One region of the Desulfitobacterium sp. THU1 genome, then DNA from elsewhere that is predicted to be linked to it. Evidence: riboswitches for the same ligand, from Rfam matches in the RefSeq annotation. Region 1 holds a riboswitch; the other holds the start of a gene.

Region 1 (9,606 bases):
CGAGTATTTCTGACGGTAATGCTCAAAGGTTTCCTTGGTCAGCTCATCCAGTCCATAACAATTCATCATTCCCCGCCGAATGGCCAAGTCTTTAAAACTCACCACATCAGGTCGACAAAGGGAGAAAATGAGCAACATCTCTGCTGTCCACACTCCCACTCCGGGTAGAGCAGGCAATAATTTGATGATCTCCTCATCACTTAGGGTAGGAAGCTTCTCGAAATCCACCTCACCCCTCTGGGCGGCCTCAGCGATCCCTTTGATATATCCAGCCTTGCGCATGGACATACCACAGCCTTGAATAGCCTCTAGCTCAGTTCGGTCGATCTGTTCGGCATTGACTTCTCCGAGGAGGGTCTGCAGCCGGTTCCATACGGTCTCAGCGGCTTTTTTAGAAATCTGCTGACTGACCACACTGGAGATCAAGGCTTCAAAGAGCTGTGGGGTAACCTCCCGTTCAATCATGCCGATCTGGTCAATAGCTTGCCCTAGAACCGGATCCTGAGCTTTTAAGTATTCAATTTCTTTTAAGCCGTATGGAAAAATCATTCTACAATTTCCTCTCCATCACAATGTGAGGAATCCCATCTTCCATGAATTCCTCAGATACTTGGACATAGCCTAGTTTATTATAGAAGCTTTGGGCTTGGGTCTGAGCATGAATCTTGGCCTTATGGAAGCCCTCCTCTTGGGCGATTTTTTCTAGGGCTTGCACAACGACACTGCCTAAACCGTATTTTCGCAGAGAGGCACGGACACATATCCGCTCCAGTTTGGCTGTATCTCCTACCCAGCGTACCCTACCTGTGGCCGCTGCCTTATTTTCATACTCTACAAGAATATGACGGGCAGGTGCTCCCGGCTCATCATACTCATCGAACTCATCCTGCAAAGGAACCCTCTGTTCTTCAACAAAGACTTCTCTGCGAATTTGAAAGGCATCCTCTCGTTCATTACCTTTGATTTCAACTACTCTCATCTGATATTCTCCATTCAATAACTGTAACAGTTCACTGGGGTCGCTGATAAGGTGCTGAGCGCCATGTTCCACCAATTCTTCTCTGGTTCGATAACCCCAGGTTACACCCACAGAGCGAATCTGGGCATTCTGGGCAACTTTCATGTCCACCCCGGTATCCCCCACGAATAATAGCTCCGAAGTCGGGATTTGCAAGCTATCACTGATCAAGAGGGCACCCTCCGGATTAGGCTTTCTTGGTATGTCAAATCTCGTCCCGATGACCTCCTCGAACCTTTGCTTCGGAAAGAGTTCACGGACAATCTTTTTCGTTAAATCATCTACTTTATTAGAAAGGACCGCGCATTTTATTTCTTTATGATTGACCTGCTCCAAAAGTTCAATAATTCCCGGATATGGCCTTGTTTTATCTAAACAGTGCTGGGTATAATCCTCCATCATGGCTTCAAAACACTGAGTAATTACCACCTCATCTTGCGCAGCCTCTGGCAAAGCCTCGCGGACCAGATTGCGAATCCCATTGCCGATGAAGTATTGGTATTCTGCCAAGGAATGGGTAGGGTAGTTCTTATTCTTGAGAACTCTATTCATCGAATCAGCAAGATCCACCAGCGAATCCACAAGAGTTCCGTCTAAATCAAAGATTATCCCTTTAATCATTAGCTTGTTGCTCCTTTAAGTCGTCTTAACCTCAAGGGTATTGCTTCAATTGTAACTTGCCTGATCTTTTTTGTCACTTCTGTATGTTCAAAATCTCCCTGAACGTAGAATTGACACAAGAAGTAAAAGGAACATTAGCCCAGTCACAATAAAGCCGGCCTCGATGGCCGAAATTCTCCAGAAGACTAGGGGCTCATTGCCCAGAGCTGAGGCGATAATCAAACCGGTCATCATAATGCTAAAGGACAATAAGAGGATGCTGAAAGAAAGCTGATTGCTTATGCGGTCTAGCTTGCGGATAAAAGTAGCTAACTCAGGCAGGTAAATCTCCACCCGGATCTTACCCCGTTGGATACTATTGAAAATTCCCCTGGCTTGTTTTGGGAGATCCAGCATCAATTCTAAGTACTCTTTGACATGTCTATAGCTCTTTTCGGCAATAAAACGGGGATTTAAGCGTTCGAAGAATAGCTGCTCACCGAAAGGCTCAGCAATATCGATAATGCTGATCTCGGGATCCAACTGCTCGACGATTCCTTCAAGGCTCAGCAGGGATTTACCCAGTAACACCAGATCAGTGGGGATAATAATCCGATGCTTGAAGGCCACTTTAAATAGATCATTGACGGCAGTACCGAGATGTACCTCGCTCAAGGGTACATCCAAATATTTTTCCCGTAAGAGATCCACATCCCGAAACAGAATTTTACGATCGATATCCTCAGGCACAATCCCCATAGCAAATACAGCTTCGATCATGTCCTCGGTCTTGCGTCGCATCATACCGATAACAAGAGATGCAAAATGATCCTTCATATCGGGGGAAAGTCTGCCAATCATACCGAAGTCGATTAAGGCAATCACTTGCCCTGGTAGAACAAAGATATTCCCCGGATGAGGATCCCCGTGAAAAAAGCCTTCAATAAGGATTTGCTTAAACATGGCTTTGATCAGATTCTCGGCGAGAACCTTACGATCATAACCAAGTTCAGCTAGGTCTTGAAATTGACTGAGCTTTACGCCTTGAATATATTCAAGGGTTAATACTCTCTTGCTAGAATATTCTTTATGAACTCTAGGGATATAAATCGACGAATCCTCAACGAATTGTCTGCTGATTCGTTCTGCGTTACTACCTTCAATTTCATAATCCAATTCATTACGCAACGAGGCGGCAAACTCTTCGACCATATCGCGCACATGGTAAAAGGCTGCCCAGTCCATTCGTCTTTCTGCTAAGGCCGCCAGATCCGAGAGAATCTCCAGATCAGTCTCGATGGTATCGTTGATCAAGGGGCGTTGGACTTTCACTGCCACCTTCTCCCCCGTTTTAAGCACAGCATAGTGAACCTGGCCGATGGAGGCCGCAGCCAGCGGTCTCTCCTCGAAATGTCGAAAAATCTCCTGAGGAGCCCCTCCCAATTCCTCGCGGATAATTTGCGTTACCTCAACGAAAGAAAAGGGCGGAACTTGGTCTTGCAGTTTTTCCAGTTCCCTGATGAGATATTCTGGTATCAAATCAGGCCTTGTGCTGGCAATTTGGCCGATTTTAATATAGGTAGGGCCCAACTCTTCAAGTGCATTGCGCAGACGTTGACCAAGGGTTCTGGAATCCACTTCTTCTTCCTTATGCAAAATTCTCCTGGAAAATGAAATTAAATTAATAAGCCCCATCTCTTCAAGGATGAGGCCAAAACCATTGCGAGCAAGGATTGTTGCGACTTCACGATAACGATGAGCATGACGAATTCTTCTACTAATCATCTCGGTTCCTCTAGCCATCCGGTATAATTAATTAATAATTTACTCCTGTGTTGGTTCCTTTTCTAATTGGGTGAGGCGATTTTCCAGTCTCTCGATGTCCGCTTTACTGGGCAGATTAAGCTCGCTCAAAATCTGCTGAACCTGCTCTTTGAGCTTCGTATTAACTTCACTTTGCTGTTCTTTGCCCTTTTCGATAAGCTCGTTGACTAGTTCCTTGGATTCATTAGCCGATAACTCACCTTTCTTTACCAACTCATCAATCGTCTTCTCGATTTGTTCTTTGCTTACGACAGCAAATCCTAAACCTAGAGCCAGACCTTTCTTTAACAATTCCTTCATCTTTTACTACCTCCTGACGATGCCGAGTGAAAACTATAGCTTAGTATTCTCAAGATGACCACAAAAGATTCGTAGAATTACTAATAGAGGTATTCATGAAAAGGTATTCATATAAAGCTATTCATATAAAGCTGTGCTTAACTTAAGATTATCTTGGTTTTAATTGCCGAATGCTTTATAATTGGCTTAACTACATAATTCTAGCGATTAGGTTCTCTATCCCTTAGGGGAAGAGTTAAAAGGGAAGCTGGTTTAATTCCGGCACGGTCCCGCCACTGTGAATAGAGTGAAGCATCATTCTAAAGTCAGGAACCTGCCTAATCATGAGCGACCATCCTCGAGGCAGGGATTAGGCGCAGCGGTAATAATCGATCTGCAGCAAAACCTTTTATCCTGATGGTGAAAGGTTTTTTATTTTTCCTATCCTGCCATGGCCCAAGGGGGTTGAACCACTATAAGTTGAACAAATCAAAGGAGTACACATCTATGCATAAAAAAGCTCTGTCTCTCTTCGCCTTCATTGCCCTCTCTATTTCTTTTCTTATAATCAGCGGCTGTCAGAGCGATGCTAAAACTCCCCCGACCCCGCAATCTACAGCTGGGCAAGAGATGGCACAACAAACAAGCTATCCCTTGAAATATACAGACGATTCCGCTGCGGAATCAACTCTTACCACAGAGCCCCAGCGCATTGTCTCGTTAGCTCCTGCATCAACAGAAATCCTGTGCGCTTTGGGTCTTGAAAGCAAGCTCGCGGCTGTAACCGCCTATGATACTTATCCCGTAGGAATTCAAGATAAAGTTGAGTTTGTTTTTGTAGATAGTTTGAATCCGAACATGGAACAGATCCTCCAGCTTAACCCTGATTTAGTGGTTATGGGAATGCATGATGAGAAACTCGTTTCAGCCATTCGCAATATGAACCTTCCAGTGGTTCAGCTTAACCCTCAAAGCATCGCCGCAACTTACCAAGCCATTGAGAAGCTGGGTTATCTGACAAATACTCAGGAGCAGGCAATAAAAATAATTCAAGAGATGAAAGATAAGGAACAGAACATTGCCGATAAAATAAGCTCCCTCAAAGATTCGGAACGAGTTAATGTATGGATTGAGGTGGACCCCGGACTGTTTACCGCCGGTGAAGGGACCTTCCTCAATGAATTAATTGTTAAAGCCGGTGGCATCAATATTGCCCATGATGTGAAGGATTGGGCACAATATAGCGAGGAGCAAATCATTGCCAAAAATCCTCAAGTCATTCTTGAGACCTATTCTTATTATATGGACAATGTGAAAGACACCATCTTAGCACGTCCGGCTTGGCAATCCATCGATGCGATAAAAAATGCCAAGGTCTTTACTCTGGATAGTGATATGGTCACTCGACCTGGACCGAGAATCATTGATGGCTTGGCCAGCATCGCCCAAACTCTCTATCCTGAACTCTTCTAAAGACGCGAAGAACCCTTATCAATGCCCTGTATGATTATAAACACTCTTAAATATCCTTGATACTTCCGAAATGAGCTTTACCATAAAAAGGAGGATGACAAGGCTTGAACTTAAAAAACAAGTCCCCCAAAGCTCTGACTTGGACATTGGGCTTAACATTACTCCTTTTACTCTCCATTGTTTTTTCTGTCATGATGGGATCGGTTTCTCTTCCCTTGCCTGTGACCTTCAAAATAATTGCGAATCAGTTGCCCTTGATTAATCTTGATCCCAGCTGGTCTGTGGCTCAAGAATCTATCGTTTGGAATTTACGCCTCCCCCGTGTGTTTTTAGCCTTAATCGTGGGTGCCGTGTTAGCAACCTCAGGAGTTGCATTTCAAGGCATTTTGAGAAATCCCCTAGCTGATCCCTACATCCTCGGCGTATCCTCCGGGGCCGCCCTTGGCGCAGCCTCAGCTATTCTCTTTATTCGCGACTCCTCAGTCCTCGGTCAATCGGTCTTACCTCTCTTCGCTTTTACCGGTGGTCTGATCTCCTTGGCCATTGTCTTCTCCTTGTCCAGGCAAAATGGTCAATTCGAACGCGAAACCCTAATTCTGGCCGGAGTAGTCGTGCAGGCTTTACTAGGAGCATTCCTCTCCTTCTTAATCGCAGTTTCCGGTCAGCAGATGCAAGAAATTATCTTTTGGATGATGGGAAGCTTGGCCAGTAGCACTTGGCAGGATGTCCTCATCCTTCTCCCCTATCTGCTTTTTGGACTGACATATCTACACTTCCAGAAAAGAGAGTTCAATGTAATCGCTTTAGGCGAGCGGGCCGCTACCCATCTGGGGATTAATGTCGAACGAAAAAAATTAGCAATCCTTGTGGTGGGATCTTTGTTAGCCACCGCGGCTGTATCTATGGTCGGAATTATCGGCTTCGTTGGACTAATTATCCCTCATCTCATGCGTCTCCTTGTGGGACCGGACCACCGAATTCTCTTGCCTGTGTCTACCCTTGCGGGGGCTATTTTTCTCTTATGGTCTGATACGATTGCCCGCACCCTTCTTCAATCTCAAGAGATCCCCATTGGAGTGATTACCGCCTTTGTCGGCGCTCCCTTTTTCGCCTACTTGTTAAAAAGCGGTTTAAGGAGGAGTTAAGATGAATTTGTTTGAGATTCAAGACCTTAATCAACACTATGGGGCACATGCTGTATTGCAGGATCTCTCACTTACCATAGGTCAAGGGGATATGTTCGGTATTATCGGCCCTAATGGTAGTGGTAAATCAACCTTGATCAGCACCATCAGTGGTATACTACCTCCAACCTCTGGAGGTATTCTTTTCAATGGGCGCCCCCTCTCCGCATACTCAGCTAAGGAATTGGCCCTTCAGATCGCAGTCTTAGAACAAGACGGCACCCCAGCCCTGCCCTTTACTGTCGAGCAAGTGGTTTCCATGGGACGCTATCCTTGGTTAAAGCCTTTTTCCGACTTGGGACCACACGATAAAGCTGTGGTTGAAAACATCTTGAAGAAATTAAATCTCTGGCCAAAGCGTGCTCAAAAGATTAACACCCTAAGCGGCGGACAACGACAACTCGTTTCTTTAGCCAGAGCTATGGCGCAAGAGCCTCAAGTTCTCATTTTAGACGAACCCACCACTTATCTAGATATCGGACACCAGCTCTTAGTCATGGATCATGTACGTCAATGGCATGACGAGCTGGGGATTTCTATTATCATGGTATTGCATGATCTCAATATCGCTGGGCAGTATTGTGATCATGTCCTTCTCCTTGATCAAGGGAAAATCGTGACATGGGGTAACAAAGATGAAGTCATGTCGGCAGAAGTTTTAGCCCAAGTGTACAAAGCAGATTTGGTTCAAGTACTCCATCCAAAACTAGGTGTGCCACAATTTCTATTAAGTGGCAAATAAATCCTGAACCTTACAATACTTAGAAAAGTAACCAAGCTTTCACTAAGGAAAATGTGAATTAAATAATTTATACTGAAGACAACCCATCAGCGATTGATAGGTTGTCTCTTTGTTTTTTATGATATTGCTTACCTTATCGCTTGCAGTTCAAATGGTAATTGAAAGGAGCATTTATGAAAAAGATATTTAATCGTAATAGCAATAATAAAATGATCAGGATAGGAATTGTCTCCGTTTTGTCTATCGGATTATTCACCACGACTCTATTCGCCTATCCGCAAACCATTACTCAGCCTGTGGTGGTGGCTGAAAATGTCCCCCCAACAGAGTCGTCAGCAAGTATTTTAGCTAGGACCAGAGAAGCAGCGAAAGCGAACATCACTCCTAGCCCAACTACCCAGACCGCTGAGGTATCCCGTGGTGGTTCTGCTCCGAGCAAGCCAACCACCACTCCTGTAAAACCTAAAAGCTCTACGAACAATGCAACAACTGCGCCCGCTAAACCAAAGGCACCTGCTAAAGCAACAGCTCCAGCTAAAGCAAGCACCTCTCCGAGTAGCACTTCAAAGACAACCGCAGTTATTAATACAGCCAAAAAATATATTGGTGTACCTTATGTTTGGGGCGGTACCACAACCAAAGGCTTCGATTGCTCAGGATATACCCAATATGTTTTTGCCCAGCATGGGATTTCCTTGCCCAGAGTGTCCAAGGATCAATACAAGGTGGGAACAGCTGTTTCTTTTAACAACCTGAAAGCCGGAGACTTAGTCTTCTTCTCCCTTGATGGTGATAAAGTCATCGACCACGTCGGGATTTTTATTGGCAACGGACAGTTCATCAATGCTTCCAGCTCAAAGGGCGTCACCATTTATAACCTGGGCTCCTATTGGCAATCTCATTTCATCGGAGCGAAGCGCGTCCTCTAGATTCAAGAAAACACCGGATGATTTTCTTTCAAGAAATCATTCGGTGTTCATTTTTAAACAAGGACTTGGCCAGCAAACAAAGAGGTAAAGTATCCTAAAGCTATATTATATAGAAAAAACAAGAGTACCGTCGCCAAAATTCCCCGCCAATTCGGTCCACCCGCTGTGGCTGCTCTCCTCTTCATTTCTTCGAATTCGAGGTCTTGAGCCTTCAACTGAAGGATTTTATTTTGAACAAAGCGATAATAAAGTGCATTGCCGAAAGCTCCCATAAGGCAAGAGATAAGAATAGTAATCCGAACATCCGGTTCCATCTTTAAGACGAATATATAGATAAGATCAGCGGACAGCAAAGCTCCGACCAGCATGACGAGATAAGCGTACATTTGTCGATAGCCGACCCATAAAGCACTGAAAAGAAAAGCTGCCATGTTCCAAGAAAGGGCAGTTCCCGGAGCGGTCTTCTTACTCCACTTGCGCAGATAATAATCGGCATTTTTCCCTATGTATAAACGCAACAATTCCTGTTCTTCCCGTTTCAGCAGCTCTTGCTCATCATAGATCTTGAAATGTCCATTTCCATGCTCATAACTCATGGCAAAGCACCTCCGCCTTAGTCTACATTTCCAATTATAGCATGAAGAGTTGTGGTGTTAAATCCCACTGGACAACGCAAAAAGCTCAGACATCGTTGAACTGCCCCCTGTCAAGTAGACAAGGGGCAGTTCACATTGTCCTGAGCTTTATTATAGTTACTCTTTAATTGGTTGTGGATGGAAGACGATATCATATCGATCACTTAGCCAATTGGCTTTCCACTTATCTAACAAGAGCACAGCATAATTTTCATCTTGATCCAAAACGACCATACTCATGCTGGAATCCTTAAGAATACGGATCTTCTCCTCATCCTTGGGTATCCATTGCACGACTTCATAAGGCAGACTGTTAATTTGAACTTCTACCCCATATTCATCTCGCAAACGATACTCAAGGACTTCAAATTGAAGTTGCCCGACGACTCCAACGATGGGTGCCTCCACTCCGATATTCAAATCCCGATAGACATGAATGGCCCCCTCTTCTTGGAGCTCTTGAATACCCTTGATAAATTGCTTTCTTTTCAGGGCATTAGCAATGCTAATACGGGCGAAATTCTCAGGGCTGAAGAAGGGCATGGCTTCAAACTCAATGCCATCTTTTTCTGCCAAAACATCACCAATCCGGAGGCTCCCACTATCATGAACCCCAATAATATCTCCGGCATAGGCTTCATCAAGGATTGTCCGTTCTTGAGCAAAAAGCTGCTGGGGTTGTGCCAATCTCATTTTACGATGAGTTCGGTTATGAATCACGTTCATTCCCCGTTCATATTTACCCGAGCACACACGAATGAAGGCAATCCTATCCCGATGCGCGGCATTCATGTTAGCCTGTATCTTGAATACGAAGCCGACAAATTCAGGTTGAGTTGGTTCTAATACTCCTTGATTGGACAACCGAGGGGCCGGAGCCGGGGCCAGTGTCAAGAAGCTATCGAGAAAGTTTGGAACCCCA
Region 2 (9,606 bases), on a different contig from region 1:
GCAATGGATGAGGATTTCCCTAAGGAGGAGGTGTAAATTTTGCATCCGGGAAATGAATCAATCAGTCGCAGGGACTTCTTTGGAACAATGGTCAATGATCTATGCAAGTTGACTGTGTCAGCTATCAAGACGGCGGCACCGAAGAAAAGGCTGTTACGACCTCCTGGAGCTCTTGAGGAAATTGCTTTCTTGGCTGGGTGCCAGCGCTGTGGAAAATGCAGGATGGTTTGTGAAAATAAGTCGATTCACATGGCTGGACCAGATGAAGGGATTACTGTGGGTACGCCCTATCTTATCCCAGAAGAACAGCCTTGTACCTTCTGTCTGCGATGTATCGAAGCGTGTCCTAGTGGAGTTCTCGAGTATCGAGAGTCTTTGCAATCCTATTCCATAGGCGTAGCAATTATTAATCAGGATCAGTGTCTAGCATATAAGGAACAGCTTTGTAGCTCGTGCCTTTATGCTTGTCCAATGGGGGTAAAAGCCCTTGACCTAAAAGACTTTCGCTATCCAAAAGTTAGAGTGGAAGATTGTTTAGGGTGTGGTCTCTGCATCAAGACTTGTCTTGCAGAAGATTTGGCAATTACCATTGTTCCCAGGTAATCAAAACTTGATAGGAGAGAGAAAAATGAATTGTACAAAAAGAAGATCCAAAGTCCTGCTCTTAGCGCTTCTTGTACTTACTTTATGCGTGGTTGTATTAGTAGGTTGCCAAAGCCAACCCACGAACCAGCCGGCGGATACAACGGCTCCTGTTGCAAGCCCTGTAGCCGAAGAGACAGGGGATAAAACGGTACAAGGTTTTCCGCCACCGATCACTCATGGCCTTGAAGGCAAAGAAAATTGTGCTTCTTGTCATAACGAAGGTATCGGGGGTGCACCAAAGACATCGCATCCAGAGCTTTCTGTCTGTCGTCAGTGTCATGTTTAAGACGGTCTAAAATTAAGGAGGTTAAAACATGGAGTTTAGTAGAAGAAACTTTCTTAAAACCTGTGCAATTACAGCAGCAATGATGGCAACAGGTTGCTCAAATCAAACTCAAACTGCTCAGGTCGACTCTAGCAAGACAAATAGTGCACCTAAACAAAATGATGTAGATCAATGGGTTAAATCGGTCTGCAGATACTGTGGAACTGGTTGCGGAGTGCTAATCGGTGTGAAGGATGGCAAAGTAACTGTTGTTAAAGGTGATCCTGATAATGAAGGAAACAAAGGATTGCTCTGCGTGAAAGGGTATTATTTACCTCAAGTAATTTATCATAATGAACGGGTTACCAAACCATTGATTCGAAAAAACGGTAAGTTAGAGGAAAGTACCTGGGATGAAGCCATGGAACTTATTACTTCCAAGTTTAAGGAATCCATTGAAAAGAATGGTCCGGATTCTGTAGCATTCTATGGTTCTGGACAGCAGCTGGCCGAAGAAGGTTATGTGGCCAATAAGCTCTTCAAAGGTGCAATAGGTACCAATAATATCGATGGGAACCCGCGATTGTGCATGGCTAGCGCAGTTGGTGGATTTACAACTACCTTTGGAGCCGATGAGCCTATGGGCTGTCTGGATGATTTTGAACATGCGGATGTGTTCTTTATCACTGGATCGAATATTGCCGAAGCCCATCCAGTCCTATTTGCCAGATTGACAGATAAAAAGAAGAAAGATCCAGATACAAAAATTATTATCGCTGACCCGAGAAGGCATCGTTCCCATGAAATTGCAGACATTTCGTTGCAATTTATTGCGGGGACAGATATGGCTCTGTTCCACGCTATGGCCTATGTCATCATTGAAGAAGGCATGGCAGATGAGAAATTTATGGCGAAGCATACAAGCTTTTCCAATGGCAAGGAAGCAATAACCTTTGCTGAGTATAAAGAGTTCCTTAAGGGATTCTCACCGGAAAGGGCTGCAGAAATTACAGGCCTGACGGCTGATCAGATTCGCGAGGTTGCCCGGATATTTGGTGAGAAGGGCAAGAATACCATGTCCATGTGGACCATGGGTATCAACCAAAGGGTAGCCGGTGTTTGGGCTAATAATCTACTGCATAACCTCCACCTAATTACAGGTAAAATCTGCAAACCTGGTTCAACTTCTTTCTCGTTGACTGGTCAACCCAGTGCCTGCGGAAGTGTTCGTGAGACCGGAGCCTTATCCCACTTACTACCCGGGCATCGTGTAATTGCTAATGAGAAGCATAGAAAAGAAATTGCTGAACTTTGGGGTGTACCTGCCGATCGGATTAAAGGGCAGGTCGGTCTTCATACCATGGAGATGTTTAAAGCCTGTGGGGATGGCAGAATTAAATGCTTATATGTTATGTGCACAAATCCGGCCCATTCCTTACCTAATGTTAGTGCTTACCAAGAAGGATTCGAAAAGGTATTCCTAGTTGTTGCTGAGGCTTTTCATCCGACAGCTACCACTCAGTATGCTGATGTAGTTCTCCCGGCAGCCTTCTGGTGTGAGAAGGAAGGCGTTTATGGCAATACAGACCGCCGCACTCAACACTTGGCCAAAGCTATCGAACCAGCCGGTGAATCTAAGCCTGACTTGGATATCCTTCTTGACTTTGCTCATCGTCTAGGTTACGCAGATATGTTCCCTTTCAAAACGCCCGAAGATGTTTGGAATGAATATCTTAAGTGTACAACCGGAACCCATATGGAGCTTGCGGCCTACCCAGCTTTGAAGGAGGCACATGGCATACAGTGGCCGGTTAAAGACCATAAAGGTACAAAAGGGGCGACACGTCGCTATGTGGCTCCCGACGATCCGTATGTAAAGGAAGGAATTGATTTCTATTCTGCCAAGGACCATAAGGCAGTAATTTTTGCTAGGCCATATAAGGGACCTGCTGAACCAGTAGATAAGGAATATCCTTATTATTTGACAACCGGTCGTGTTCTAGAGCACTGGCATACCATGACCATGACAGGCAAATGTCCCACTATCATGAAAGCTGTACCGAAGCAATATGTGGAATTAAACCCTAAGGATGCCACAGAATTAGGAATCATAGAGGGCGATGTGGTGCGGCTAATTTCACGTCGAGGGAAAGTTGAAATTCCCGCTAAAGTAGGACGACCAGGGGAACCTATGCCTGGTCTGGTCTTTGCACTCTGGTTTGAACCGGATCCCTTAGTTAATATAGTAACGATCGATGCCGTCGATGCCGCTTCTAAAGAACCTGAATTCAAGATTTGCGCGGTAAGAATCGAAAAGGTCTAATGAATTAAATGAAATCCTCCTACCTATTCGGTGGGAGGATTTCGGTCAATTAGCACATTTGTATTTTGGTTAAGAAAGGGTAAATGTCGTTAGGTAATGAGAAGTGTAAACCTACTAAGCTACATCAGTGGTGCAAAAATGCGTAGAATTGTACGACCTAATCGCCTATACCACTTTACCCGATAACAATCCTCTAATGTGATATTTTGACATAGTTCTAGGGTTTCTAAAAAATCTTCCTTGATATCTATAACACTTTGAGTATTGTAAACATAAACACCGCATTCAAAATGCAAGTAAAGGCTCCGATAATCCATATTAATAGTACCTACTATAGCGTGTGCATCATCGACCACAATGGATTTGGCATGGATGAAGCCGGGAGAGTATTCATAGATTTTCACACCACTTTCGATCAGCAACCGATAGTTGGAACGGGTCATGGAATGGACAAACCAGCGATCCCCGCGAAAGGGGGTAACGATGCGAACATCAATGCTACGTTTGGCTGCGGAGCTGAGGGCTGAAAGCATACTATTATTTAGTATAAGATAAGGGGTATTGATATAGATATAGTGTTGAGCTTGGGCGATGAGATTAAGATAGACGGTTTCACCGATTGGTTCATCATCTAAGGGACTATCCCCGAAGGGTTGTACATAGCCATCCGAAGTGATTGCTGTAGCTTCTTGACTAAGGAGCTTGTATTGGGTATAATCCTCAGTTGTTTCAGACTCATATCCCCATAAGGCCAAAAACATGACAGTAAAATTTAGGACAGCTTCTCCATGGATAAGGATGGCAGTATCCTTCCAATGTCCAAACCGGTCAAAGGCATTTATATATTCATCAGCAAGATTAATTCCGCCTGTAAAGGCGGTTTTTCCATCGATTACGGCAATTTTTCGATGATCCCGATTGTTCATATGAATAGAAAGAACAGGGATGAGGCGATTGAAGACGCGGCATTTTATCCCTTTCGCTTCCAGCTCCTTTTCATAACCAAAAGGCAACTTGAAGAGACTGCCTACATCATCATAAAGAACCCGTACATCTACTCCTTCCTTAACTTTTTCTTCAAGGATAGCCAGTACAGAATCCCATAAAAGGCCTTCGCCAATGATAAAGTATTCTAAGAAAATGAACCTCTCAGCTTTTTTCAATTCTATTAAAAGTCGCTCATACATTTTTTCGCCAATTGGAAGATATTCCGTATGAGTGTTTTGGTAGACAGGACAATAGGAGTACTTTTCAATATAGCGAGCAAGATTGGCTGCTCGTAAATCTTGGGCTGTAAGCTTTTGGATGGTTTCTTCCTTTTGAACCAGAAGTTGTATCATCTTATCGTTAACGCTTTGCATCTTTCGTCTTTTCCGCTTGCTTAACTTCGTGCGGCCAAACATGAGGTAGAAGAGGCCCCCAAAGATGGGAAATAAGAGTATTGCGATAACCCAAGCAATTTTATAAGCAGGATCAGTCTTGAGGTTCATGATATAAAGTAAAGCAACAATGCTCAGCAAAAAACTGAATATGTAAAAATAGATAAAGAAGTTACTAAATCTCCAGATGATCATAACTAAGGCAAAGATCTGGAGAAGAAGAAGCAAGGCGATGAATACTACTCGATAAAACATGGGTAAGTTTTTCATTCTTATCTCCCTCCCTCTTTACATTAGTATATGATAATTTAGACACTTTAGCATGTAATCCCAGTAAGATCCCTTTGAAGGTCTATTGACTAAATCAAGTATAAACTATAACATATATGGCGTAAAGAAGCTATTTACTTGGTGTTGGAGGCAGTATCGATGAGAAGTATGGTGTTTGAGAATGAGATTTGGGACTTTTTAAGGACGATCAATGAGAGTATGGCCAATGCTTTCCGCCCGATCGTCGAAAAATTTGATTTAACTTTGATGCAAACTCGTATTTTAGTTGAGATTAAGGAAGGCGGTCCCCACACCGTAGGCACTTTAGGAAGTATCATCGGCCTTTCCAGTGGTAATGCATCATCAATGTGTAAGAAATTAGAATCAGCAGGCTTCTTAAGGCGTGTACGAGATCCGGAAGATGAGCGTTATGTAAAACTAGCCCTTACCAAGCATGGGGAAGAGACCATTCTTCAGATTGAAAAAGCCCTCGAACATCGCTGCGGTGCATTTCTGGAAATCAAGGGTGAACAGGAATATCAACGCTTTACTGAATGCATGAATAAAGTGCGGTTGTTTATTAAAGAAATGTATGAATATGACCCGAAAGAGTAACTTAAATTGTAGGCTAATACCAAGAAAGTTAGGACGGCAGATATGAGGAAAGAGAAGAAAGAAAGGCATTCTTGGAAAACGGGATATACCACAGGCACCTGTGCAGCCGGAGCAGCTAAAGCCGCATGTCTATGGCTCCGGGGGAAAGATTCGGGTGCATTGATTGAGATTACTCTGCCCCGAGGAGAACAGCTCTCCCTACCGATTTACAGTAAAGCAAAGGAAAATGATTGGGCAAGGGTTGGTATAATTAAGGATGCGGGAGATGATCCGGATATCACCCATGGTCTAGAAATACAAGCCAAGGTGAGAATCCTTTCCGAGCAAGGAGAAGTTCATATCTGCGGTGGTCAAGGGATAGGTGTCGTCACTAAAAAGGGACTTCAAGTTCCCCAAGGAGAACCTGCCATCAATCCGGTACCTCAACAAATGATCGAAGCTGCTGTACGGGAGGTTTTTCCTCGGGAAGAAGTTCAAGTTGTGATTGAAGTGCCAGAGGGAGAGAAAGTTGCCCTGAAGACTCTCAATCCCCGTTTAGGAATCATCGGGGGAATATCTATTTTAGGAACTACAGGCATTGTTCGCCCGATGTCAGAAGAAGCGTTTAAGAATTCGATCTTGCCGGAGTTGGATCAAGCGATAGCCTATGGACATAAAGCCATAATTTTGACCCCAGGCAACTATGGGTTTAAGGTGGCCACCGGGCAACTAAGAGTACCTGAGGAAGCTATTATTCAGATGAGCAACTTTGTTGGTTTTTTATTGGAAGAAGCTGCTTATCGCAAATTTGAGAAAGTGGTTCTTTTAGGCCATATCGGAAAGCTCATTAAAGTAGCTGGTGGAATATTCCATACTCATACCCATGTGGCCGATGCTCGCATGGAGATTCTAGTGGCTCATGCGGCACTGGCCGGTGTTCCTCAAGAGTTATTGCAAAAGCTCGCTGAGTTCCCTACAGTAGAAGGAGCTGCTGAAGAAGTCTTGGCCCAGGGATGGGAAGATTTGCTCTTTCATTTAACTCAGCGGGCAAGTGAGCGTGCCCAGGAGCATGTTCGTGGAGATTTGCAGGTGGGTACAGCATTCACCTTACTTAATGGGGAAATCATTGCTTGGGATGCTCGAGCTCACGATATTATCAAGGAATTTTGGTATTGGCCGGAAGCAAAGCAGGATTTAAGGGAAAAATAGAGAATTCAAGGATAAGAAATAAATAAAACAGCCAGAATTAAATAAAAGTTCAAGGTTCCTCTTTGAGGATGAAAAGGGAAGTCGGTGAGAGTCCGACGCGGTCCCGCCACTGTGAGCCATGAGTGCCTCTCAATAACCCACTAGATAGTTCTGGGAAGGGAAGAGGCGTGATGACTGGAAGCCAGGAGACCTGCCTTGAATTGTAATATTCACACCTACGAGCGATGGGTGTTGTGAAAGAGCCGCTCAGGGCTCTTTTTATTTTTTTAGTGGAAGGGAAGATAAGCGGATGATCCGAATCGTGGGAATTGGTCCGGGAACGCCAGAATGGGTTGCTCCTGCAATCCAAGATAGTGTGAAGCAATGCGATGTTTTACTAGGTGGCTCTCGTGCGCTCAAACTATTTCCTGATTTTGAAGGAGATACTTACCAAGTCAGTGGTGATTTATCAGGTACTCTAGAAACACTGCAAAGGTCGATAGAGCAAGGGAAGCAGGCGGGAGTGTTGGTCTCTGGAGATCCGGGTTATTATAGCCTCCTTCCCCTATTAAAGAGAGAATTCCCTAAAGAGGATATTCAGGTCTTACCCGGGATCAGCTCTATTCAATTCGCTTTTGCTCGTGCTGGGATTCCTTGGCAAGAGGCAGAGCTTCTCAGTGTCCATGGACGTTCGCTGGATTTATTGCCTCTGAATATTAAGCGAACCATTGGTATATTGACCGGTGGCGAGAACACCCCACAAGCGGTGGCTCGTTACTATCAAAGGTATGGATTTAACCCGCGTATTTCTGTGGGAAATACACTGTCTTATCCCGAGGAAAAGTGGTTGAATACAAATGCTCAAGAGCTCATGAACTCAGCAGGAGATTTTGCGAATGCAGTGATGATTCTCTACTCAGAAGAGTCTAAGATCACCAAGGCCACATCTTTTCCTATTGTACCAATAGGTTTTGGTATAAAGGATGAGGTGTTTATTAGAGGGAATGTTCCTATGACTAAGAGTGAAATTCGGGTTCAGGTTTTGGCTAAGGCTGAGATCACGGCTTCGGCAAGGATCCTCGATGTAGGGGCAGGGACAGGAAGTATCAGTATCGAAGCGGCCCTTTTAGCCCATCGTGGGTGTGTCTACGCCATCGAAGAAAACCCAGAGGCACAAGAACTTATTCTCCAAAATCAAGAGAAGTTTAGTGTTAAAAATCTGAGACTGATTCGGGGGACAGCTCCGGCCGCCTTGCGGGACATCCCCCCAATGGATATATGTATTATTGGCGGGAGTCATGGGCAAATCCGAGGAATATTACAGGAAGCTCCCCTTGTGCCAGGGGGAAGAGTTGTACTGACTGCCATAACCTTGGAGACCTTGACTCACGGGATGGAAGCCCTGAAAAGTTTAGCTTATGAAGATATTGATGTAGTATCTATCCAAGCTGTGCGCTGGAAGGGGATTAAAGATATTCACCTTGCCCAAGCACATAATCCGGTGTTTGTTATTTCAGGGCGGAAGAAAACTAGCTAGTTGTGAAATTGGTACTTAAAAGTGGCCATCATGGACGTAAGCAAGCGGCTGTTGTAAGTCGAAGGAATAGAACGGAGGAGGAACAAAGTGCAGCAAGAACAAAATGAACAAACAATTCCTCAGAGCACAAGAAAAGCGAAATTGTATGGGGTGGGAGTTGGCCCAGGGGATCCAAACCTAATCACCCTACGGGCAGTGGAAATCCTGCGAGAGATTGAAGTCATAGCTATACCCAAGTCAAAGATGGAGAGGGAAAGTGTTGCATGGGAAATTGCGCAATCCCACTGCCCTTCCGGGGTGAGCATTATGGAATTAGAGATGCCTATGACTTCGAACGAAGAAATACTTCAGGCGGCTTGGCAAAAGGCAGCAGGACTGATTAGGGCTGAGCTTGATTTGGGGCATTCGGTCGCTTTTCTTACTTTAGGGGATCCTTCTTTATATAGTACCTACAGTTACCTGCTGACGATTCTTAAAAATCAGCTTGAACCTGATCAGATTGAGACTATCCCTGGCATCACAGCTATGTCAGCAGCAGCAGCCCGGGTGAACTTGCCCTTAGCCATTGGCGACGAGCCCTTAGTGGTTTTGCCGGGTATTGAGGGATTAGATGCGTATGAGCATTACCCTAATCTTGTGTTGATGAAGGTATCGCGAAATTTACCGGCTGTACTCAATCATATTCAGAAGACAGGATCACAAGCAGTTTTAGCTACACGTGTCGGTCAGACCGGAGAAGAGATCCGTCTGCTTCGGCCTGAGGAAGAGATGGAGAAGGTGGATTATTTGAGCCTTGTGCTATGCAAGAGGGATGGGAGTGAAGATTTTGAATGATCAGGTGAAAGCTAACTTGGGTCAGGTGCTTTTCGTAGGAGCAGGCCCTGGAGATCCTGATTTGATCACCTTGAAAGGCAAAAAGGCTCTTGAAGAAGCCGATCGGGTCATCTATGCGGGGTCATTAGTCAATCCGGAAATCCTCAAGCATTGCCGAGAAGGGATTACTCTTTTCGATAGCGCTGGTTTGACCTTGGAAGAAACCATCGCCATTATGGTGGAAGGAGTAAGCAAAGGCGAGAAGGTCGTGCGTTTGCACACAGGGGATCCCAGTGTTTACGGTGCAATTCAAGAGCAGATGCAGCAGTTGGACGCTTTGACAATTACTTATGGAGTAGTCCCAGGCGTAAGTTCTGTGTTCGCTGCCGCGGCTGCGATCAAGAAAGAGTTTACCTTACCCGAAGTCAGTCAAACCTTAATCCTTACGCGTTTGGCCGGAAGAACCCCTGTACCAGAGAAGGAAGATCTTGCTTTGTTGGCTCAGCATCAAGCCAGTATGGCTATTTTTCTCAGTGTGCAGGAGATTGGCGAAGTGGTAGAATCTCTTGGCCAGAGTTATCCCCCAGATACG

What was found. Region 1 has a riboswitch for cobalamin ahead of AAC978_RS09970 (ABC transporter substrate-binding protein). Riboswitches for the same ligand answer to the same signal wherever they lie in the genome.
Region 2: linked by a shared signal. The riboswitch ahead of cbiE (precorrin-6y C5,15-methyltransferase (decarboxylating) subunit CbiE) and the one ahead of AAC978_RS09970 (ABC transporter substrate-binding protein) in region 1 are both predicted to bind cobalamin.

The regions. Positions count from the first base shown of each region.
Region 1 is NZ_JBBWUA010000010.1:38,182-47,787, reverse strand. Features, by position in the region: gene AAC978_RS09990 (DNA-3-methyladenine glycosylase family protein) at 1-549, opposite strand, end outside; gene AAC978_RS09985 (GNAT family N-acetyltransferase) at 551-1,639, opposite strand; gene AAC978_RS09980 (ABC1 kinase family protein) at 1,727-3,403, opposite strand; gene AAC978_RS09975 (phasin family protein) at 3,443-3,742, opposite strand; cobalamin riboswitch at 3,935-4,077, shown strand; gene AAC978_RS09970 (ABC transporter substrate-binding protein) at 4,229-5,194, shown strand; gene AAC978_RS09965 (FecCD family ABC transporter permease) at 5,299-6,339, shown strand; gene AAC978_RS09960 (ABC transporter ATP-binding protein) at 6,341-7,120, shown strand; gene AAC978_RS09955 (C40 family peptidase) at 7,294-8,049, shown strand; gene AAC978_RS09950 (DUF2628 domain-containing protein) at 8,103-8,645, opposite strand; gene AAC978_RS09945 (peptide chain release factor 3) at 8,802-9,606, opposite strand, start outside.
Region 2 is NZ_JBBWUA010000004.1:29,857-39,462, forward strand. Features, by position in the region: gene AAC978_RS05270 (chaperone NapD) at 1-36, shown strand, start outside; gene AAC978_RS05275 (4Fe-4S dicluster domain-containing protein) at 40-603, shown strand; gene AAC978_RS05280 (hypothetical protein) at 629-931, shown strand; gene AAC978_RS05285 (molybdopterin-dependent oxidoreductase) at 960-3,233, shown strand; gene cls (cardiolipin synthase) at 3,353-4,882, opposite strand; gene AAC978_RS05295 (MarR family winged helix-turn-helix transcriptional regulator) at 5,042-5,497, shown strand; gene cbiD (cobalt-precorrin-5B (C(1))-methyltransferase CbiD) at 5,540-6,685, shown strand; cobalamin riboswitch at 6,721-6,897, shown strand; gene cbiE (precorrin-6y C5,15-methyltransferase (decarboxylating) subunit CbiE) at 6,975-8,201, shown strand; gene cobI (precorrin-2 C(20)-methyltransferase) at 8,289-9,035, shown strand; gene cobM (precorrin-4 C(11)-methyltransferase) at 9,013-9,606, shown strand, end outside.